3 regions of the Pseudoalteromonas sp. MQS005 genome follow, and region 2 is predicted to be linked to each of the others. Evidence: predicted binding sites of a transcription regulator. Region 2 holds the regulator's gene; each other region holds the start of a gene.

Region 1 (8,039 bases), on a different contig from region 2:
GAAGTAGAAAACTTTTTATTGCGCTCAATCCTTTCTACTAAAAGTGATGGTGGTGTAGAAGTAGAAAACCTCTTTGGTAGTAAAGGGTATTTCTCGTATCCGAAACCAGTGAATCTCCTTAAAACATTATTAGGTTCTATAGAAACTAAAGAAAATGATGTGTTTCTAGATTTTTTTGCAGGTTCAGGAACAACTGCTCATAGCATTTACTCTTTAAATTTAGAAGATTCACTGGAACGTAATTTTATCTGTGTTCAGTTACCTGAACCTACTGATATAAAAAAAGAAGGCTATAAAGCGGGTTATAAAACCATTTTCGACATTACTAAAGCTAGAATCAAACTGTCTGCTGATAAAATTCGTAAGGAAAATCCCGATTTCCACGGTGATCTTGGATTCAAAGTTTTCGAAACTGTAGAAGATTTCAGAGTCGAAGATGATGACAAAGAGTTGTCTTTAATGACGATGACAATGTTTGATGATGTGATGCTTACCGATGAGCAATACCATACGCTTCTTACTACTTGGCGTTTGTATGATGGTAGTGAGTTGAGCACACCTGTTCAAGATATTGAGCTAGATAGCTATACCGCTCACCTTTGTGATAATCGTTTGTATATGATTGCTTCTGATTTTTCTAGTGATGCTTTGAAAGCTCTTCTTTCGAAACTTGATACAGACAAGGAATTCTCACCTAATAAGATTGTTTTCTTTGGTAAAAACTTTGATAGCGTGAAACAAATGGAGCTAAACGAAGCACTAAAAAGTTATGCTAATAAAAAGTCATTAGAAATTGATCTGGTAGGAAGAAACTAATGTCAAAGGGATTCACATTTGAGAAGAACCTGCCACACCAAAAAGCAGGTGTAGACGCATTGATGAGTATGTTTGTTGGAGCAGAGCCTCAACAATCGGACGAACCTATCGTTCGCCTTAGAGCAAACCCTGTTCTTAGTATTACCGACCCTCAATACTATGCGAACATCAAAACAGTTCAAGAATTCAATGGAATCGAACATAAAAGAGAGCATTACAACGCTAAAAGCAACGTTATTGATATTTCTATGGAAACAGGCACAGGTAAGACTTATACCTATACTAAATCCATGTATGATCTCAATAAAGCATTTGGTATCAATAAGTTTATTGTCATTGTCCCTACGCTTTCAATCAAAGCAGGAACAGTAAACTTTCTGAAAAGTGATGCACTTAAAGAACATTTCCGTGATGATTATGAGCGTGAACTAAAAACTTATGTCGTAGAAAGTCAAAAAGGTTCAAGTAAGAAGAATACTAAATCTTTTATGCCTCAAGCGGTTCATGATTTTGTTGAAGCAAATAATTTTAATAAAAAACAGATTCACGTTTTGATTATCAACTCTGGAATGATTAACTCAAAATCATTGACTGAGACATACGACACAGGGTTGTTAGATAACAAATTCGATACACCGATTGAAGCTATCAGTGCTGTAAGACCTTTTATTATAATTGATGAGCCTCACAAGTTCCCTACAGCTAAAAAAACATGGGACAACATCAGTAAGCTTAATGCTCAATACATTATTCGCTTTGGTGCAACTTTCAACGAAGACTACGAGAATTTAGTTTATCGTTTAACGGCTGTTGATGCGTTTAACAATGATTTAGTAAAAGGGATTAACGCTTTTATTGAAGATGTTGTTGGTGATGACTTTGCAAACCTTAAACTCACTAAATCAACGGCAAAAGAAGCAACATTTGAGTTAAACGAAAGTGGAACGAAAACCGTTTATAAACTTACGAAAGGTGAGCCATTATCAAAGACTCATAGCGAGATTCATGATCTGTACATTGAATCACTTAACACAAAAATGGTTGTACTGAGTAACGGTATCGAGCTTAAAGTCGGCAAGTCTATAAATCCTTATTCATACTCGGACACGCTTGAAGATAATATGATCCGTAAAGCGATTAAGGAGCATTTCAAGCTTGAACGTGAGTTGCTCACTCAACGCCCAAGAATAAAGCCGTTATCGCTTTTCTTCATTGATGATATTGAAGGCTATCGTGATGGTAACAACCTTTCAGGTAGCTTAAAAACTAAGTTTGAAGAATGGGTTGTCGCAGAAGCTAAAGAGTGCTTAAAAGTTGAAACCGATGCTTTCTACAGAGAATATCTAGAAAAGACCATTAAAGATGTGTCTGTTGTTCATGGCGGTTATTTCTCGAAAGATAATAGTGATAAAGATGAAAAAATTGAGAAAGAAATCAATGAGATTCTTCATGATAAAGAACTTCTTCTTTCATTAGACAATCCAAGACGTTTTATCTTTAGTAAGTGGACACTTCGTGAAGGTTGGGATTCGCCTAACGTAATGCAGATCGTTAAGTTACGTTCAAGCGGTAGCACAACATCAAAACTTCAAGAAGTTGGCCGTGGTCTTCGTCTACCAGTAAATGAATATATGGGTCGTGTTAAAGACCGTTCATTTATGCTTAATTACTATGTTGATTTTACAGAAAAAGACTTTGTAAGCACTCTCGTTCAAGAAGTGAATGACTCTTCATTCAAAGAAACTGTTCCAAGCAAGTTAACCCAAGAAATCAAAGATAAAATTACTGCCGAATACCCTGATTTATCTGCATTTAAAATTATGTCTGATCTGTTGGGTAAAGGGATCATTGATGAAAATGAAAATTTACTTGGTTCTGATGCTTACTCAAAACTAAAAGCTCAATACCCTAATGCGTTTCCTACAGGCGTTAAGCCTAACAAGATTAAAGTTGATAGTGGGGCGAAGAAAACATCGAAAATGCGTGTTGGTAAGTTTGATGAACTAAAATCACTCTGGGAGATGATTAACCAAAAAGCGATTTTAGAATATAAAATTGCAAGCGAGGACGACTTCCTTGAACTATTAAAAAAATATCTGATTGAAGAGTCAGATAAGTTCAAGAAAACTGGTGTTCAGACACGTATTGAGACGGTCTATATTCATAACGATACCGCTATGTTTAAGTCAAAGTTTGGTAATGATGATGACTTCACCAAGTTCTCTACAATGACTTACAAAGAGTTTTTGAACCGTCTATCACAAGAAGCGTTTATCAAGTTATCTACGCTTCATAAAGCATTTGTAAGTGTTCAAAGCACGATAGATATTACTGATTATTTGAATATTCAAACAATCAGAAAAGTTAAATCAGGATTCAGTAAATTCTTGTTGAATAATTCATTCAATAAGTTTGGTCTTGGCTACAACATTATATCGAACAGTATGCATCCAACTAAGTTTACTGATGAGCAAGGTGAACCTCGAACCGAAGTTATGGCAAGTGATTTAGGAGTTTATAATGACGACTCTCTTACGCCTCTAGATACATACCTGTTTGAAGATGTGTTTTATGATTCTGAACTTGAGAAACTGAATATTACGGATGGCGAGATTGAATCTGTATCGGTCTTTACTAAGATTCCGAAGAACTCAATTAAGATCCCTGTATCTGGTGGTTACTCATATTCTCCCGACTTTGCGTATGTCGTTAAAACGAGTAAAGGTGATTTCCTGAACTTCATCATTGAGACGAAAAATGTTGATGGAAAGGATAGTCTTCGCAAAGAGGAAGAGCGAAAAATCGAACATGCTAAAGTTCTTTTTGACCAGATCAGTAAAGAGGTCAAGGTCGATTTCAAAACACAATTTGCTGATGATTTGATTTATGACTTAATTAAGCAAGCTGCTTCTAGCTAGTTTGTATAGAAAGCGAGGGCAAAACATGCTCTCGCCTTAGTTCAATTTTTTGCATATTTAGTCATACAAACAAAACACATACTTAAAAGTTAGAGTAATAAACCTAACTTATTTTTGTCCAAAAACGTGTTGAGGCGAATGCCTCAAAAGAGCGAGGAACGGTCATTGAGACTGGCTGAATATTGTAGTTAATTGATTGGCCAAACAGCCCTTTGCGCATATATTCATTATGAGTGTCACCACTATAACTTTTATCCAGCTTTTCATGCTTTCTCCTTTGTATAAATTATTAATATTAGCTTTTCTAATTTATTACTTTACCATCTTGGTTTCTTAAAACAGTATGCCAAGGCTCAGGTTTTTTTATGTGATCAATTGTGACATCTTTTATCGCCGCAGACTCTAACCACAATAATGTTCCATCACTAGCTTTGACTTGCGCCAATTCTCTGCCTTTATAATAAGATTTATTTAAAAATCCATAAATAATATTACCTTCTCTAAGAGAGAAGCAGTGTTTATCAATACCTCTTTCTTTTGGTTTGATACCGCTATCCAATTCGTCTATTAGCTCTTCCCAGTGCTTTTTATTAGGGCATGCAGAAACACCGAATTTAAAAGAAAGGTACCTTGGTTCCTCTTTAAGCTCATCAAAGCATTTGCTACGGTCATCTGTATTTTTATATGCATTACATATTTGGTCTGCTATTGAGTTATTTGGGAAGCTTGAAAAGGGCAAAAAAGCAATTATTAGTATTATGATGGCTTTCATTGAATAATCCTTATAATCCACAGTGCTGAAGTTTTATTTATTAAGTTGTGTAAGTGTACTGCTAATTAAGTAATCAATGAAAGTTAAGTTTAAAGAGCAATACTATTTTCTTCAGTGCGGATATATCTTAAATCTAATTTTTTAGCTTTGGCCCTAGTTTCTACGCTTTTGCTGTAGGTAAGTCGCTCAACTTGGTGGTGTAACTGGGCGGTGCTAAGTTATCTTTTGGTCGCCAATCATGATTAAAACCTTCAGTAGCAGTATGTATAGTTGACTGCCCAAATTTTTTATTAATCTCATCTAGCACAGCAGTTCGCTTATCTACTTTTAATGGGCCTACATCACTCAGTAGTTCCAATTGCTGTTCAGTATCACTTTTTGAGAGTTGCTCTAAAATTACCCCTACTTTTTTGTACTTATATCCAGCCTTAAATATAGATTTAAGGGCGTAGGTAGCGTAGGCCACCAGCGTTAATGTATCCGCGCAAGGGAAGGGGAGTCTAATTAGTTGTGATTTATGGTATTGAGCCTGGCTCTTATCAAAGCTATTTGTGCCGATAAAAATTGTTATTGCTGATGTGAAGCTTTCAAAACGGCGAAGTTTATTGGCTGCGCGTGTTGTGTGGGTTGCTACTGCCTCCATCATTTCATTTTCACATGTAACGGCTTTACCCATACTTTGAGATACACATATTCTATCTCTGTTTGATTGTATATCTTTCAATTCAACAGCATTAATCCCATTTAATTCTTGTACTGTCCTGGCGAGCACGACGCTGAATTGTTGTTTTATAATACTTACATCTAATTTTTTTAAATCTAACCCAGTAACAACGCCCATAGCTTTGAGTTTTGTCTCGGTGCGAGAGCCCACACCCCAAATATCACCAACAGGGCAGTGCTTTAAAGCCCAGTCAACTTTATGTTGTGTATCTAATACAACAACTCCCCCGGTGTGAGCTTTCCACTGTTGTTGTTTGGCGCAATGGCTACCAAGCTTTGCTAAGGTTTTTGTGCTGGCCATACCAAGACCAACGGTTAGGCCCACATTTCGATGAAGGGCGCTTTGAATTGTGTGACCTAACTTTTTTAGGTTTTGTGTATGCTTCACATCTACTTTTCCAAAACTCTCATCCACTGAGTATCGAATGGTGTCAAATAAAAACATTTCTAGCTCTGTATGAAATCTATCGCTCATATCACCAAATAAGTTAAAGTTTGATCCCCATAAATGCCCGTTGTTATGTTTTACTATTTCACAAACATTAAAGGCGGCATCGCCCATTTTTACATTTAGATCCTTAATGGCTTGGTTGCGAGCGATTACATTACCTTGGTTTGAGCTCAATACACCCAATGGTACACGATCCATGTTGTATTGAGGGTTGAATAGGGCGCAGAACGAAACGTAAGCTGCGTTAATGTCACATAGAACCCACATATCAAAATACCTTAACTACGCCTGTGACAACGCCCCATATACAATGGGTATCCCAATTATTATCTTCATCAGTTTGCACTTCAATTGACGGAAACGCTTTATTCCTACTAATGAATATTGCTTTATTGCCTTTTAGTTGCAGCTCTTTTACAACAAACTCATTATCTAGAGTGGCTAGAACTATACGACCTGATTTGGCTGATATAGAGCGATCAACGACAATAATTGAACCATCGGTTATATCGGGGGACATACTATTGCCAGCAACTTTGAATAAAAAAGTACTGTTTGGTCGCTTTATCAGTAAAGAATCTAAGCTGATCCTCTCACTCAAATAATCTTCACAGGGGTTTGGGAAGCCCGCTGCAACACTGAACTCACCTAGTTCAAGGATGGTTGAGGATGGTGCTGTTTGGATAGGTTTCATTGTGCACTTACTATATACTGTATACATGTACAGTATTTTAGGCGTCAGCTTTTACTTGTGCAAGTTAAATGAATAAAGCTTATTACTTGCTGATATGTAATATCCATTATAGAGAGCGTGTTAGGTGAATTATTATTAAAAAACTATTATTTATTTTAAATTCCTGCGCGTATTTGTCTTTACTATACCTTTGAAGCACCAATTATTACGGAGTTTTTAATAGTGGAACTTTATAAGTTAATCTCGAATGACGGTGATATGGCCGTGTTTTATCGTAATGTACTCATTTCATATTATGATTCGGTTGTAGACGAAGTTAATGTGAAAATGTTAGTTGAAGCTGTCGCAGACAATATAGCAAGAGCTGTAAATAATGAAATTAAGACGGTTCGCTTTGAAAAAGAGCCGGATTTTGTGCACTGGGAGTCAAGCCATCAAGTTGCTGATATTCTTAATGTGGGTAAACTAAAGTTGCTTAGCGCTTCAGACAGAAAAATTAGCTCGTCGCTGGTGGATGAGATCGCTATATTAACCGGTTAAAATTATTCCTAATAAAATTAACCTTATTAATCGTTTTTACTATATTTTTAATTAACACATTCTAAACTGACTTTCTGCTTGGTCGCATTTTTTGTCTTCGCAGGCGCGGCCAAGCTCCTTATTAATTTCCCCAAAACATCCCGTTTTAAAACTACCTGTATCGTTCTCTTATCTAAAACATAAGAATACTAGAGTAAAATATGGGTCATCATACCGGTGCTTTAATACAGACAATTAAACAGTTTTCACAAGATTTTGAGTTCTATCCCACCACCAATGAGCAGTTAGAAGTAATTAAAGCTGATTTAGAGGTCATATTTCGCAGCACAAAGTCACCAAGCGTATTGGACATTGGTGCAGGTAATGGGAAAGCGCTAAAACACCTCACCGAGGGAAAGAAATACGCTATTGAAAAGTCATTACCATTACTTAGTGCTTTGGATTCCGATATATTTGTAGTTGGCACTGACTTTAAAGAGCAGACGATAATTGATAAGCGATGTGATCTAGTTTTTTGCAACCCTCCCTATTCTGAATTTGCATACTTTGCCCGGAGAATTATAGAAGAGGCTAACGCCCGTTATATTTATTTGGTGCTGCCTGAGCGTTGGGAAAAAAATGACGATATACAAAGCGCCATAAAAGCTCGGGATGCGAGTTACACTGTGTTGGGCTCGTATGATTACTTAAATGCCGAGCGCAAAGCGCGTGCTAAAGTTCATGTTGTACGGATTGACCTTTGCTACTGCCGTGATACCTACTATCGCGGGGCCACCCCAAAAGTAGATCCATTTTCTTTATGGTTCGCACAGAATTTTAATATTTTTAATGAAGATGAAAAGCCTAAGGCAACGGATACGTTTAATAAAGATAAAGCACATAACTTTAGTGAAAGGGTTAGTAATTCATTAGTACCTGGCGTCGATTTAGTTTCTACCCTTGAGGCTCTTTATAATGACGATTTAAATAAACTTATTGAGACTTACAAAAAGTTGGAGTCAATTGATAATGTCGTTCTTAAAGAGCTTGGCGCAAATTTTGATGGAGTCAAAGAAGCGTTAAAGTTAAAAATCGAAGGTTTAAAGGATAAATATTGGCGAGAGCTATTCTCAAACCTTGATAAAG
Region 2 (8,039 bases):
TTTTTTTATATCGCAACCACAATAAATACTTTTAGCGTTTTCGGGAAGGGTATTAATTAAGTGCTTTTTGGCACTCGAAAACCGCGTAAATTGTTCGCCCATTGCTGAAAAACAAGCACAGCAAGCCAACAAAGCTAAAATAAACCGAATCATATCCATCACATACGTGAACTACAGGAGCGCCTAGTTTAAGGCCTAGAATAAAAAAGTAAACTGCCACCGGCATGCTTTAATTTTAATTTGCGTATTTTGTAGAGGGCGTTTTTGAGGAGTAAATAGTGGGCAATATTCAGAGGCTAACGCTAAAAATGCGTTAATGAGGTGATTCCTGCGTTGTTGATTTGGTATAACGGTAAAACTGCGTTAAAGTTTGCAATGAAATTAATAGAGGGTAAAAACGAGATAATGTCGGAAATTCAATTTTTAAATGTAGATCTAGAGCTTGAGTCAAAGCAAGATATTAGCGTATTAGTTGCTGATTTAAAAAAGGTCGCAACTATTTTACATTATGATAAAGACGAATACCGTCAACTTGCTCGCATTGAGGTTGCAGGTGAAATAACCACGCCAGATAAAGCGATTAATCACTTGTGTGAGTTAATCGAGTCGTGTTCACGCAATGCATTAAAGCAATGGTTGAGTTGTTCACGCAGAACTTTCGATATTGGGTTTGAGTCTGGCACTTCGCCAAAATGCTTTAACCAAGCCTTACATGCAGATACCTTGTTACGTATATCTGCAATTGGTGCAGGCGTAGAAATTACTATTTACCCTCTCGAAAAGTAATTTAACTTCAACCTTGGTTAATTGACTTACTAGCCTTTTCGCTCAACTACGGCTGCGGTCATCCGTGATACGCAGCAAAGCTCATTGCGGCTATTGGTTATTTTAATATCCCAAACCGAGCTGCGTTTGCCGATATGATAAGCTCTCGCTGTGGCCGTTAATGTGCCATTGCGTGATGCCTTTAAATGACTTGCACTGATCTCTTGGCCAACACAATAAAACCGATTGAAATCAACTACAAAATTAGCGGCATAACTTGCTACTGTTTCAGCAAGCACCACATTTGCACCACCATGAACGATACCCATAGGGTTATGATGCTCTGGAATTGCCGGCATAGTTGCCACTAAGTAGTCATCACCAATTTCACTGATCTCTATTCCCATGGTTTTCATGAGTGTCCCTTGGCCTGTAATACCTTGATCTAATTGCTTACAAAACTCTAATGTAATCGGTTGATGCCAAATACTCATGCTAGCTCCTTGGATAAGTAATTGAGAATTAAAATTTATTAATATGATAATGCGTTGCTAATAATTACATTTATCACCCTGCTTTTAAAGTAGGTTACTGTTTGATGATAACGGCATATAAGGCATTAATTTATATTTGCGATTTTTAAATAACTGTATATACTCACAGTTAATTGTACTGTATGGAAAACCAGTTGTATGCGACCATTAACGAAACGCCAAGCGCAAATACTCGAACTCATTAAAGTGTTTATTAAAGACACTGGTATGCCTCCTACACGTGCCGAAATTGCACAAACACTGGGTTTTAAAAGTGCGAATGCTGCAGAAGAACACTTAAAAGCACTGGCCAAAAAAGGTGTTATTAAAATGAAGCCAGGCGCGAGTCGGGGCATTCAGCTTGTTGAAGAAGAGGAGCCAGAGCAGTTGGGCTTGCCTTTAATTGGCAGGGTTGCTGCCGGTGAGCCAATATTGGCGCAACAGCATGTAGAAAGCCACTGTAAAATTGACCCTTTAATGTTTAAACCTGCGGCCGATTTTTTATTGCGTGTTAACGGTATGAGTATGAAAGACATTGGTATTATGGATGGTGATTTACTTGCTGTGCATAAAACCCAAGTTGCCGAAAATGGACAAGTTATTGTTGCCCGTGTTGACGACGATGTAACCGTGAAGCGTTTAGAAAAAGCGGGCAGAAAAGTACTCTTACATGCTGAAAATGATGAATTTTCAGCTATTGAAGTCGATTTAGAAAATGAGTCGTTCAATATTGAAGGCTTAGCGGTAGGTGTTATTCGTAACGCTGACTGGATGTAGTATTAAAGCATAATTTAGCGCTTAATAGTGATTAGGCGCTGGGTTTGTTAGCAGCACAATGTCTAACTTATCAAATGTATGACTATATGTTGTTAAGTGCTTCTCCTATCATAAATAAAATCACTAAATACTTTATAAATTAACAAATTTACTCTGCTTTTTTAAGTTAACAATTTTTTATATTTCTATCCTGTAATTTCAATACACCCCTTACTAAACCTGACTCTTAGATTAATTGCCTGACTAGTTGCTATTTTTTTAGCTGCGCATTTTAAAAAATACACCTTGTTTATTTTTCATACTCACCTTGCTTATTGTTTATTTTTTAACTAGTTATTAAAGAGCTGGAATAAAAATAACTCACAGCTTAGTCGTTTTGAGAACACACATTTACTAAATCCAGCACCCTTATAAAAAATAAAAATAACGAATAGGCGTTTAAGCCGTATGCCTCTTCGCTTTGCGTCAGCAATAGCATCAAAGGAGCCGTCACATGGGTAAGCTGAGTTCTTCCTTGTGGCTTATATTGTTTGTTTTTTCGCAGAATGTGCTTGCTAATAGCCAATATAATATGCGTAAAGGCGTAACCGATATAAGTAATAATGTATACCAACTGCACATGACTATTTTTTTAATATGTTGTGTGATTGGGGTGATCGTGTTTGCCATTATGTTTTGGGCACTCATTCATCATCGCAAATCTAAAGGGGCTGTCCCTGCCCAATTCCATGAAAGCACCAAAGTAGAAATACTGTGGACTGCGATCCCTTTTGTCATATTAATTGTTATGGCCATTCCTGCGACTAAAACCTTAATTGCCATGGAGGATGCCAGCAAAGCTGATCTCACCATTAAAATTACAGGCTCACAGTGGAAGTGGCATTACGAGTATATGGGGGAGGACGTTGAGTTTTATTCCATGCTAGCTACCCCTCAAAATGAAATAACCAACCTTGCTGATAAAAACCCGAATTATTTACTCGAGGTCGATAAACCACTGGTACTACCTATTAATCAAAAAGTACGCTTTTTAATGACTTCAGATGATGTTATTCACTCATGGTGGGTGCCTGACTTTGCCGTTAAAAAAGATGCAAACCCTGGGTTTATTAACGAAACATGGACCAATATTAATGAGGTCGGTACTTACCGTGGGCAGTGTGCAGAGCTTTGCGGTAAAGATCATGGTTTTATGCCTGTTGTAGTAGAAGCTAAAACAGAAGAAGACTTCAAAACGTGGTTAGCAGAGGCTAAACAAGCCAAACAAAAAGCAGCTGAGGCAGACGCTGCGTTATTAGACCAAGTTGTACCAAAAGAGGAGCTGATGGCGCTTGGTGAGCAGGTTTATATGGCGAGCTGCGCGGCGTGCCATCAACCAACTGGCTTAGGCTTACCGGGTGTTTTCCCGGCCCTTAAAGGCAGCCCAATAGTCATAGGTGATATCAAAGGGCATATAGATATTTTGCTCCACGGTAAACCAGGTACGGCTATGCAGTCTTTCGCAAAGCAATTATCAATCAAGCAAATAGCAGCTGTTATTACCTATAAACGCAACGCGTGGGGTAATGACACTGGTGATGTAATTCAACCGAGCGAGATACAAGCGGCACTGGATGCTGATGGGGAGGCTAAATAATGAGTAGCATTGCAGAACAACCTAATACCAATGAGGCTCATCATGCCCATCAACCTGCCACAGGCTTTAAGCGCTGGTTATTTACAACCAACCATAAAGATATAGGTAGCTTATATTTAATTTTTTCACTCACCATGTTTTTAATTGGTGGGGCAATGGCGATGGTTATTCGAGCTGAGTTATTTCAGCCGGGCCTACAACTGGTTGATCCTCACTTTTTTAATCAAATGACCACAGTGCATGGTTTAATAATGGTGTTTGGTGCGGTTATGCCAGCCTTTACCGGCTTGGCAAACTGGATGATCCCGCTAATGATTGGTGCGCCAGATATGGCCTTACCGAGAATGAATAACTGGAGCTTTTGGATTTTACCGTTTGCGTTTTTAATCCTATTAGCTTCATTATTTATGCCCGGTGGTGGCCCTGCATTTGGTTGGACCTTTTACGCGCCGCTTTCCACCACTTATAGTAACGACAACACAGCAATGTTTGTATTTGCTGTGCATATTATGGGTATTAGTTCGATTATGGGGGCCATTAATGTGGTGGTCACCATAGTAAATATGCGTGCTCCGGGTATGACGTGGATGAAGCTGCCGTTATTTGTGTGGACATGGTTGATCACGGCGTTTTTACTTATTGCAGTTATGCCGGTACTTGCTGGTGCAGTTACTATGGTGCTCACCGATAAATACTTCGCGACCAGTTTCTTTGATGCCGCTGGTGGTGGCGATCCGGTGATGTTCCAACATATTTTTTGGTTTTTTGGTCACCCTGAAGTTTATATTATGATTTTGCCTGCCTTTGGCATTATTTCTACGATTGTTCCCACCTTTTCACGTAAAAAACTATTTGGTTATGCCTCTATGGTTTATGCCACCTCTTCGATTGCTTTGTTGAGTTTTATTGTGTGGGCGCATCATATGTTTACCACAGGTATGCCCGTGGCGGGTGAGTTGTTTTTTATGTACGCGACTATGTTGATATCGGTACCTACCGGTGTAAAAGTATTTAACTGGGTGGCGACTATGTGGCGCGGGTCTATTAGCTTTGAAGTGCCAATGCTGTTTAGTATCGCATTTATTGTGTTGTTTACTTTAGGTGGTTTTTCGGGGTTGATGCTAGCGATTACACCTGCCGATTTCCAATATCATGATACCTATTTTGTGGTTGCACACTTTCATTATGTGCTCGTAACGGGCGCGGTGTTTTCTATTATGGCGGGGGCTTATTATTGGCTGCCAAAATGGACCGGAAACATGTTCAATATTACCTTAGCAAAATGGCATTTTTGGTTGTCGTTAATAAGTGTAAATGTGCTGTTTTTCCCAATGCATTTTGTTGGGTTAGCCGGTATGCCACGCCGTATTCCAGATTATGCGCTACAGTTTGCTGATTTTAACGCCATTATTAGTATAGGTGGGTTTGCCTTTGGTTTATCGCAATTATTATTTGTGGTGGTTGTGTATAAATGTGCAAAAGGGGGCGACAAAGTGCCTGCAAAAGTTTGGGATGGAGCTGAGGGGCTTGAATGGGAAGTTGATTCACCTGCGCCTTATCATACGTTCTCAACGCCGCCGGACATTAAATAATGACTCACTTGCCGTTATTAAAAAAGCTGGTGGTGATTTGCATTGCAATGTTTGCATTTGCATTTGCCATGGTCCCTTTGTATGACGTGTTTTGCGATATAACGGGGCTTAATGGTAAGCCCTCGTTAGAGCAGGCACAGCAAAGTACCTTGGTCACTGAAAATAGAGAAGTCAGCGTTAGTTTCACTACGCATGCGCAAAGTGGTGCGCCTTTTGAAGTTAAATCTAAAGAGTACAGTGTAGATGTAAAGCCTGGGGCCATGCGTGAAGTTAAGTTTAGCGCTAAAAATAATAGCAATGAAGATAAAGTAATGCAGGCTATACCGTCGGTAGCACCAGGAAAAGCGGCCAAGTATTTACACAAAATAGCGTGTTTTTGCTTTGATCAGCAACCGTTAAAGGCAGGTGAAGAGCTGGAGTTTACATTATTGTTTTATGTAGATACTGAATTACCCAGTGATGTAGAAGAGTTAACCCTGTCTTATACCGTATTTGATATTAGCGAGCGGCTAGTAGCCAGTAATAACTAGCTTATAAAACTAGTGAAAAACTAGGAGCAAATAAAATGAATCAAAAATATGAACATTATTATGTACCAGAGCAAAGTCCATGGCCAATAGTTGGGGCAGTTGCGTTATTTTTTATTGCGGTAGGCGCAGCCTTAACCGTAATGGATATGGGCAAAGAGGGTGGTAATGGCGTTTACTTGTTATACGTAGGTATAGCTGTACTACTTTACATGCTGTTTAGCTGGTTTAAAAATGTCATACACGAGTCTGATCAAGGGCTTTATTCTGCACAAATGGACCGTTCTTTTAGGCAAGGTATGAGCTGGTTTATTTTTTCAGAAGTGATGTTCTTCATGGCATTTTTTGGCGCATTATTTTATGCCCGCATGTTCTCTGTGCCTTGGCTTGGAGGTGCGGATAACAACGCCATGACAAATGAAGTATTGTGGCCTACGTTTGAAGCCATGTGGCCATTGCTAAATACCCCAGGAGGCACCACGACCCAAGCAATGGGCTGGCAAGGGTTGCCGCTTATCAACACGCTTATTTTGCTTGCCTCGTCGGTAACTTTACATTTTGCCCATGTGGCGATGGAAAATAATAAACGTACCCCACTCAAAGTATGCTTGGGAGCGACCATTTTACTCGGAGTGTGCTTTTTAGGGCTGCAGGTAGAAGAGTATATATATGCTTATAACGATCTTAACTTAACCCTTGATGCGGGCATTTATGGCAATACCTTCTTTTTGTTAACCGGCTTTCACGGCATGCACGTCACCTTAGGAACAATTATTTTGTTGGTGGTGTTTTTGCGCATTATGAAAGGACATTTCACTAAAGATAAGCACTTTGCCTTTCAAGCTGCAGCTTGGTACTGGCATTTTGTTGATGTTGTTTGGCTGTGTTTGTTTGTATTTGTGTATGTGCTTTAGTGATTAAGGGGGACTGATTTGCCGTAATAAAACCAAGTTTTAGTGCGGCAATCACCATCACTAATACCACAACAGAAAATAACACCCGACGCCCTAAAAAGTGAGACATAGGGCGTCCATTGGTTTTCCCTGACACCATAATTAATAAAGCACGAAATAAATTAAATAATATAAATAATAACAGTAGAACAATAATAATTTTAATAATCACTGGATTTTACCCTTATGCAGTTAGTTGTATTTAACAAACAAAAGCTTAGCTCAATAATAACAATTTGCTTGGTTGTTATTGTGGTATTGGTTTGTGTGCGACTAGGGTTTTGGCAATTACAGCGAGCAGAACAAAAGCAACAGCAGCTTAGTGCCATTGAAAATATACAACAACATGGCGTAATGAGCTGGGCAGAGTTACAACAGCTGCCAAATGAGTGGAACAAAACCGGTGTATTGGTTTCGTTAAATGGTTATTTTGACACTAATAATTATTGGTTGCTTGATAACCAAATCTATAATGGTCAGGTTGGTTACGACTTACTGGCATTATTAAAACTGTCTGATGAATCACGCTTTTTGTTAGTGAACTTAGGCTGGGTAAAAGCAGAACGTTCAAGAGAAATCCTACCAAACGTAACAATACCTAGTGGTAAATTTACGTTAACGGCACAAATTAAAGAAGATAATTTAAGTGGCTTTACCTTAGCCAATAACAATACTCAGTCGGATTTAGCCAAACGAATTCAAATCATTGATTTACAAGCATTGAGTAGCCAATCTAATCGCCCTTTAGTGAATTTTATGGCTTACCGCCAAGGTCAAGCTGATGAAATTGCTGCCCCTCATTATGAAGCCGTTGTTATGAGTCCAGAAAAACATTATGCCTACTCAGTACAGTGGTTTTTAATTGCGGTTGCCTGTGTGGTGGTCGCTATTTTTGCAAGCAGGAAGAGGATAGATAATGAAAAATAAACCCCTGTTACTCTTTGCTGTGTGCTGCGCTATTCCCTTAGTGCTGGCTTACAGCGCGTTAAAACTTGATTGGCTACCTACAGCAATTACTAACCATGGTGAATTTTTAGAGCGTGAAATTAAGCTAGACAATTGGGCGCAGCATAACCCTAAGCAATGGACCATCGCTTTAAATTATTCAGCACAATGCAAAGCGTCTTGCACAGAGCAATTAGCCGCTTTAGACAACTTATATGTTGCCCTTGGCAAAAACCAACACAAAGTTGATATGGCTATTATGGGACAGCCTGAGCTAGTTACAACGCGTTGGCATGTTATTGATGAGCAAC
Region 3 (8,039 bases), on a different contig from region 2:
AAATCACGGTTTCAACGTAGTTGTTATCAACCAGATATTGGCGAATTTTTTGCTCAGCACCACCACGGTAAAAAATACCTGGGAAGCAAACAATCGCTGCACGGCCTCTTGCAGAGAGATAACTTAGCGCATGAAGCACAAAGGCAAAGTCGGCTTTTGATTTAGGTGCAAGTACGCCAGCGGGCGCAAAGCGGTCGTCGTTGATTAGGGTTGGGTCGTCGCTACCCATCCATTTCACCGAATAAGGCGGGTTAGAGACAATCGCATCAAAGGGTTTGTCATCTAAAAAGTGCGGTTCAGTTAAGGTATCGCCTAACTGAATATTAAACTTGTCGTAGTTAATGTTGTGCAAAAACATGTTCATACGCGCTAAGTTGTAGGTGGTGTGGTTGAGCTCTTGACCAAAAAAACCATCCTCAATGATATGGGCATCAAAGTGCTTTTTGGCTTGTAACAGCAACGAGCCCGAACCCGCCGCAGGGTCATAAATTTTATTGACACTGGTTTGGCCGTGCATGGCCAGCTGTGCGATGAGTTTTGAAACGTGCTGGGGGGTGAAAAATTCGCCACCGGATTTACCCGCATTCGCGGCATAGTTTGAAATTAAGAACTCATAGGCGTCACCAAACAGATCGTTTTCGTTATCTTCAAATTGAGTGATGTTCAGCCCAGCTACGCCTTTTAACACAGCTGCTAAGCGTTTGTTTTTTGCCTCTACCGTATTACCCAGACGATTACTGGTGGTATCAAAATCCGCAAACAGGCCTTTGATGTCTTTTTCTGAATCATAGCCATTGGCTGAGTTTTCGATTGCCGCAAAAATTGCTGCCAAATCCGTATTTAAATTTTCGTTTTTATGCGCATTGGCCGCCACATTGCTAAACAACTGGCTAGGGTAAAGAAAATAACCTTTGGTTTTAATGGCATCTTCTTTAGCAAACTTGATGTTTTCATCATCGTCAGACATGGCAGCATAATTAACGCTATCATCTCCGCCTGTGATGTAGTTGACAAAGTTTTCACTGATAAAACGGTAGAACAGCGTACCCAGTACATATTGTTTAAAATCCCAGCCATCCACTGAGCCTCTTACATCGTTGGCAATCGCCCATATTTGGCGTTGAAGTTCGGCACGTTGTTGTCCTGCATTTTGTTGTGATTGGGTCATCTATTAATTCCTGATTTTAATTCGTCATAATTCGTTTATGGGTTATGCAATATTCACTGTCGTCGAACATCATTCGTTAAACCCTGGAGCTAAATTCAAATTTCCGACCCCGTAGAGTGTCGGAGTATTCTTTAACCAAAGTTGGTATTCAGTGCCTTGAAGGCTGTGTGCTTTGGAACAATCCACATGCCATTGGCGAAGCAAATACCCAGCGGTTGCCGCTCTAATCTCAACCTTTAGAACGCCACCCGTCATGCCATAGTCCAGCTCTATCGCTTCGCTGTGCTCAATACGTGGATGCGGCACTAACTCCAGCTCTACAAATCTGTTCCATTGCCGGTCTTGGGTTTCGAGCTCACTTTCTTTGATAACAGAGGGCGACAAAGTGGAATCTTCAAGCACAAACGCTGCTTTAATGCGGGTCAGTACAAAGTCACGGAACTCACCATGCTTGCGGTCAAAACCACGAACATGCCAACGCAGGCCATTATCCACCAGCGTATGCGGCACAATTTCACGCGTTGTTTCACCACTCGATAACGACACATAGGTGATACTCAAGGCTTTGCCTTTGTGTATGGCCTCGGTGACTTTCGCCACTATCGATAAACTCGGCTTATTTAGGTGATAAGGCGCTTCACAAGCCAGAGGTGGTTTTACCTTTCCAGTGAAGCCATCACCGTACCCTTGGCTAATGGTCGCCAGCGTTCTCACAACGTCATAGTCGAACAAGGGCTCAAAAGCTTCACCACGCTTATGCAATTTGAGCTTTTGGTCATACTCAATGTTGCTTGGCGCAAGCTCTCGGTATAGGGTGAAGTCTTTCGTTGCTTGTGCAGCGGCTATGCTGAAGCGATCGACTAAATCCGCCCGTACCGCCTCTCCCTTAAACAATAAGGTGAAATCGATGTGGGCAATGCGATCCCTGGTTGCTTGTGGCAACTGCGCTATCTGCGAAAGCCTATCTGGCTTCGCCACTACCGTTTGTTTCAGACCATCATTTGTCATGCGTCTTGTTTATCCAATTCAACCAGATTCTTAAAACTCTGTTTATAAAGTACGGACCGACATCGCGTAATCACATTGAATAGTGTCACTCAATGCTGCTCTTTATCCGCAATGACTAATCAATCTCTACCGGTTGAAGCTGGACAGATGGCCATAAAACACTGAATAGGCTTCAACCTAATTAATTTTATTAGGTGTCATCCTATCACAAATTATTTTGTAGGGAAGACTAAGCGGCAACTTTTTGATCTGGATTGCAATTGCTGCTCAGGTATGGGAGTGAAGACACTGTTTCATGCCATTGCTGATAGCCGCTATCAATGCGCTACCCGAACCAGTGGCACCACGATGTTACCGCGATGAGATACCCCTTTGTCCGACTCTGTAGACATCAGGACTCGTTGCTCACTCTCTCGAACACGCCTGGCAACTTCTGCCTGGGCTGGTAGCAATGGCAGCATCCCTTCAGCGATCGCGTCTGGGGCAGACTCTTGGCCACAGGACATCAAATGCTTCCATGGATCTTTAAGAAAGCGCTCGAACGTGATGCCAAATTCAATGATGCGGGCAGAGACGAAGATTTCGCCCCAGTAGTGAACTACTCGCAGCTAAAGCAGCGAGCTTCCAAGATAACCGCCTAAGCCGCTAGCTTTTCTTTTTTGACGCTTCGTTGGACACCGCTAGTCGAGCTTTTGGCTCGGCTAGTCTTACGATTGCCTCCACGTCCACTATCTGACTGAGTTCTTAGAACTCCATCGTCAGACAACACCGTTCCAGTGTCTAATATTAGATTAATTGCCCGTTTCTTAATGACCAATGATGCGTTGTTGTCTGCATTGTCAGTATTGCCACAATTGCCGCACACAAAGAGTTCTTGTGATTTTCGGTTGTCGGGGTGAGTGTGATCGCACTGAGCGCACTCCTGACTGGTATACGGAGCAGGGATTTTGAATACGGCTTTACCCGCTTGGTAAGCCTTGTATTTGGTGTAGGTTTCTATGATGTGCCAACCAACGTTCAGAATAGACTTGTTTAGCCCTGCCTTTTGTTTGGCTTTATTTGACACATATCGGCCTTGCTCGTTTTGTTTTGCCTTTGGCTTGCGCGTCATGCGTGAGGTACTTAGCGCCTCGAACACAATAACCTTAGCTTGACTATCGACTAATGAACGACTTGTTTTATGCGCAAAGTCATTACGTATGTTCGCCTTTTTAGCGTGATGCGTAGCAATACGGTGCTTAGTTTTGTTCCTGCGGTTTGAGCCTTTAGTTTGACGCGCCAACTTGCGTTGTAGTCGCTTAATGTAGCGATCAACTTTGGTCATCTTCTTTTTCTGATTGTCACAGAAGTCGAACGTCATTGAGCCAGCATGAGCAGGGATGGCAACACCACGGTCTACACCGATAACGCTTTCTTCCAGATACTCTTTTGTTGAGCCTTGCAGAAACGCCAAGTGTTCAGCATTGCTCGATAGCTCAACTTCATTCTTTCCATTCTCATAACAGAAAGACACCGTGTATTGACCGCGCTCTTTACGCACATACAGCGAATTAGGGATCTCAAACTTACGATGCGCTTTAAACGATAAATAACCAATATTATTAGTCTTAGTGCCAATAAACAGGCGTAAATTACCATCTTCACAACGGTCGAAATGGAATACTTCACGGGTAAGATAAATGCTTCCCTTGTCGGTTTTTGGCTTGCGCTTTGGCCGTCCACATGCGCCTTTCATGAACTTTTGATAGGTTTGATACCAGTTAACAGCACTATTGCGGAGTATTTGGCTAGGACACTGGTATAGCCAAGGAGATAGTTCTTTCGATTTAAACTGCGATGTCTTTTGATCAAGCGGCGCGTAAGTACCAATCGGGTAATACTTCCTTGCAAAAGTGCGGTAATACCTTTCCTCATCCACTTTGGCATTCCAAATGCTACGCGCACAGCCCATCCACTGGCTTAATACCAGTTTTTGATTGGATGTAGGGTTAGCGCGGAGCTTGATACCAGTGAGCAAAGAGTACCCCACCAATGACCTGTATGGATATACAGTATTTTATCATACTTCTTGACGTTTGCAAGTTGCTGCCTTGCAGCTAGTTACCTCTTGCTTGACTCGCCCTTGAAAGGGCGAGATTGCGCAAGCATAATGTTCAATGTAGGTGTTTTGGTACATGGAAAGATTCCTCTTGTTGGTTATATACCCTTCCTACTTGCAGCCGCAGCGGTGTTACCTGCATTCGCTCACCCCAATCACATAGAAGATCTATGCTCATGGGGACTCGCTCACTTGCCGCCTAGCTGCAACACCAAGTAGTTTGGGTATAACGTAAGTTCACTTTCCATTTTCCAGAGGTTTTCAAATATGCAAGGCTTACCTTGTAGAGAGCTACAAAGCTTTAAATCGATTGCGGGCATCTTTGTAGTCATAGTGGGCATGTTCTGAGCCACGATGATACAAATCATCCAGGTAAGTTTGTTCCTGCGGCAACTCGTCTTCGCTGATTTCGCGCCACCAATGTTTGTTGGCACCTTTAACACCGTCATGCCAGCGGTAACCACGCTCTTTTAAATAGTCCTTTACGTCAAACGGCGCACCAAACGCACGAACTAACACAGTTCGCCTGTCCGCTTCAGACAACAAGTTTGCAACGGACTCGGGCAACAAATGGAACAACCAGGCCATCGCCAAACAATCGGTCGCAGCTCGGTGTCCTTCATAAAACCAACCTAAGCGAAGCAGCAGGTACTCAAGCTTTCGACTTTCAAAACCCAGCGCCTTCCAATCTATGCCACTGGCTGAACAGGCCCAAGATAGATGGCCTAATGCAGCAAACCGCATTTCAAAGAAAGGACGATCAAACTGTGCATTGTGCGCAACCACCAACGGATCATCGGATAACCAACTCGCAACCAGTGCATCATCAATGCGCTGGCCTTGCACCATATCATCGGTAATACCGGTTAACTCGGTAATCAGCTCGGGGATTGGCTTGCCGGGATCTTCATACAAGCTGATCACATCAACAATCGACACAATCCGCTGAGCAGAGGGGCTGTAAAGCACCTTAACCATACCAAGCTCAATAATGGACTCATCATCGGCAGACAGTCCGGTTGTCTCTGTATCGAGCAGCACCATTGGCTGTTCATCACCGACCATAGGAGAAAGTTCAAGTGGCCAGGACTGCGGCTCACGCGTTAATGGAATACGCTCCAGCAATCTAAAATCTTCTGGTCTTTCTGGGATATCCGCGAGGCGCTCTAGCGGAAATGGTGCAGGGGCTCTTGTCATTGATGGTTCCTCTTCACTTCTATTGTTCGCTTTGGGTTATTTCATTGTGCCCTGTTCGTTTATAAACGCATTTGTACAAAATGCACCTTGGATACCTAAGCGTTTTTTTAATCTTTCTACTGGGTGAACCCATGTATGAAGGCTTTGGCTAAGTCTTTCAGAAAGCCTTAGCTAAACCCTTTTGGTAACCCTTACCGATACCCTTTACGTATGGCTTAGCCAACCCCTTTTGAAACGGTTGAACAAGGCTTTAACTGCGTTCGACTGAGCATTTTAATGATGCTCCTGACTTCGCTTTAAACCAGTAAATTCAATACGAAGCAGAATTTTACTAACTGTTTGTAAACCCTTTGCAAAGGGTTCAACAAGCCTTGTTTGACGGTTACTTGACCCATGCGTTAACCAGTAGCAGTAACAGGATCAGTAACAGAAACAAGAGCAGTAGGCAGAAGCAGTAATGTCCAAGCCTTGCAGGCTTTGACTAGGGCGAGCATCCCCCCACATCAAGCTTTTCAACACAAAAAAGAAATCGCCCACGACACAACGTCTTACTCGAACAACACCAGTTTTACCTACAATTTTACTTGTAGAAATCAGCATAGCATTAGATACTGTATAAACAAACAGTATTAATTATGATTTTTCGAGGTTCGTCATGAGTGTCTCACTGATAGGCCGTAGCGGCGCACTTGCCTTCATCAAAGCCAAGCGCCTTCGTATTCCATTGTTCATGGAACGTGTTTCTGCTGGTTTTCCCTCACCAGCGCAGGATTATGTTGAGCAAACGCTCGACCTTAACGAGCTTTGCATCAAGCGACCGGCTGCAACGTTCTTTGTACGTGTTGAAGGTGATTCAATGATTGATGCTGGGATTCACCCAGATGATATTTTGGTGGTTGATCGCTCTGTCCAAGCCGAACACGGTGACATTGTCATCGCTGGCATCCATGGTGAGTTCACGGTAAAGGAGCTTCAGCTGAGGCCGTGCGTCAAGCTGCTCCCAAGAAACCTGGCGTATGAGCCCATTCATATTCCTGAAGGGACAGAGTTAGAGATATTTGGTGTGGTCATCAGTGTGGTGCGAAACATGCGCCGTAAGTCGTGACTATCCTATGCCTGTATTTGCCTTGGTGGACTGCAACAATTTTTACGCCAGTTGTGAGAAGCTGTTTCGTCCTGATTTAAAAGATACGCCGGTTGTGGTGCTGTCAAACAATGACGGCTGCGTGGTAGCACGCTCGCGTGAAGCCAAGTCACTCGGTATTAAAATGGGTGTACCCGTTTTTCAGATCAAAGCTGAAATGCAGCGTCATGGCATTTTGGCTTTTTCATCCAACTATGCGCTGTATGCGGATTTGAGCAGTCGAGTGATGCGCACTTTGGAAGAGATGGCACCACGAGTAGAGGTTTACTCCATTGACGAAGCGTTTTTGGATTTAACCGGTATAGAGTCAGCCATATCTCTTGTCGAGTTCGGACAACAAGTGCGAGAGCGCATAGGTCACTGGATTGGGATCAGCGTCTGTGTAGGCATTGCACCGACTAAAACACTCGCCAAGCTGGCTAACCATGCCGCTAAGAAATATCCCGCTACTCAAGGGGTTGTAGACCTGACCAATCCAGATCGGCAACGTCGGTTGCTCGCATTAGTTCCGGTTGATGATGTTTGGGGCGTTGGTAGACGACTTTCTAAGCGTTTAAATGCGTTAGGTATCACCACAGCCTTAGACCTAGCCAATGCCTCTCCTAGAGCCATCAGAGACCAGTTCTCGGTGGTTTTAGAGAGAACCGTCAGAGAGCTCAATGGTGAGTCGTGCATTGAACTTGAAGAGATCCCGCCAACTAAGAAGCAAATCGTCTGTAGCCGTTCATTTGGCGCAAAAGTAACGCAATTTGAATTGTTACGTGAGGCCGTATGTGAATACGCAACCCGCGCCACTGAGAAGCTACGCAAAGAACAGCAGCAAGCCAAAGTGATGACCGTGTTCATACGTACCAGCCCCTTTAAGGACAACGAGCCGCAGTACAGCAACTCTGCATCGGGTGAGTTGCTGCTCCCCAGTTGCGATACGCGGGATTTTATTGAGCTGGCCAATCACTTACTCAAGCGGATTTGGAAGGATGGATTTCGCTATGCCAAAGCGGGCGTCATGCTGTCTGACTTTTACGATCCAGGCATGTTTCAACCAGGACTATTCGATGACGTATCGACCCGCTCTAATAGCCAGCAGTTAATGTCTGTATTGGACACCATTAATCAAAGCGGTGCCGGAAAGGTTTTCTTTGCTGGACAAGGTACGAAGAAAGATTGGTCGATGAAGCGAGAGCATTTGTCTCCCGCTTATACAACACGCTGGGACCAGTTACCACGAGTGAAGTAGCGCAGTTGACTCAATAGGCATTCACACTGCGACGCAGCATATTGATTTTATAAACCTGACGGCGAATATCACTTAGTAAACTTTCTTTCTCCATAGCCAGCGCTAGCTCCCATTCTTTGGCGCAACCTTTGCAATCCAAAAATGAGTATCTCATCTTCGTCTTTGAAACACGCAGTGCTTTACTAAA

The links. The regulator LexA, encoded in region 2, represses DNA repair genes until DNA is damaged. The targets are predictions, from matches to a motif close to TACTGTATNNNNATACAGTA.
Region 1: A9479_RS16075 (LexA family transcriptional regulator) is a predicted target of LexA. The motif match lies at 6,390-6,409, and genes of this name have one in related genera.
Region 3: umuD (translesion error-prone DNA polymerase V autoproteolytic subunit) is a predicted target of LexA. The motif match lies at 6,081-6,100, and genes of this name have one in related genera.

Annotation. Positions count from the first base shown of each region.
Region 1 is NZ_LYRQ01000053.1:20,518-28,556, forward strand. Features, by position in the region: gene A9479_RS16055 (site-specific DNA-methyltransferase) at 1-816, shown strand, start outside; gene A9479_RS16060 (type III restriction-modification system endonuclease) at 816-3,734, shown strand; gene A9479_RS16065 (hypothetical protein) at 4,039-4,506, opposite strand; gene A9479_RS16070 (Y-family DNA polymerase) at 4,667-5,947, opposite strand; gene A9479_RS16075 (LexA family transcriptional regulator) at 5,949-6,374, opposite strand; gene A9479_RS16080 (hypothetical protein) at 6,597-6,914, shown strand; gene A9479_RS16085 (DUF4942 domain-containing protein) at 7,115-8,039, shown strand, end outside.
Region 2 is NZ_LYRQ01000010.1:66,647-74,685, reverse strand. Features, by position in the region: gene A9479_RS05460 (endonuclease) at 1-153, opposite strand, end outside; gene A9479_RS05455 (hypothetical protein) at 406-786, shown strand; gene A9479_RS05450 (PaaI family thioesterase) at 816-1,259, opposite strand; gene lexA (transcriptional repressor LexA) at 1,458-2,075, shown strand; gene coxB (cytochrome c oxidase subunit II) at 2,569-3,711, shown strand; gene ctaD (cytochrome c oxidase subunit I) at 3,711-5,303, shown strand; gene A9479_RS05430 (cytochrome c oxidase assembly protein) at 5,303-5,833, shown strand; gene A9479_RS05425 (cytochrome c oxidase subunit 3) at 5,869-6,744, shown strand; gene A9479_RS20205 (DUF2909 family protein) at 6,647-6,955, opposite strand; gene A9479_RS05420 (SURF1 family protein) at 6,970-7,710, shown strand; gene A9479_RS05415 (hypothetical protein) at 7,700-8,039, shown strand, end outside.
Region 3 is NZ_LYRQ01000021.1:22,840-30,878, forward strand. Features, by position in the region: gene A9479_RS09255 (type I restriction-modification system subunit M) at 1-1,168, opposite strand, end outside; gene A9479_RS09260 (WYL domain-containing protein) at 1,238-2,176, opposite strand; gene A9479_RS09265 (hypothetical protein) at 2,494-2,784, opposite strand; gene A9479_RS09270 (transposase) at 2,814-4,205, opposite strand; gene A9479_RS09275 (3'-5' exonuclease) at 4,566-5,471, opposite strand; gene umuD (translesion error-prone DNA polymerase V autoproteolytic subunit) at 6,127-6,576, shown strand; gene umuC (translesion error-prone DNA polymerase V subunit UmuC) at 6,584-7,852, shown strand; gene mobI (conjugative transfer protein MobI(A/C)) at 7,863-8,039, opposite strand, start outside.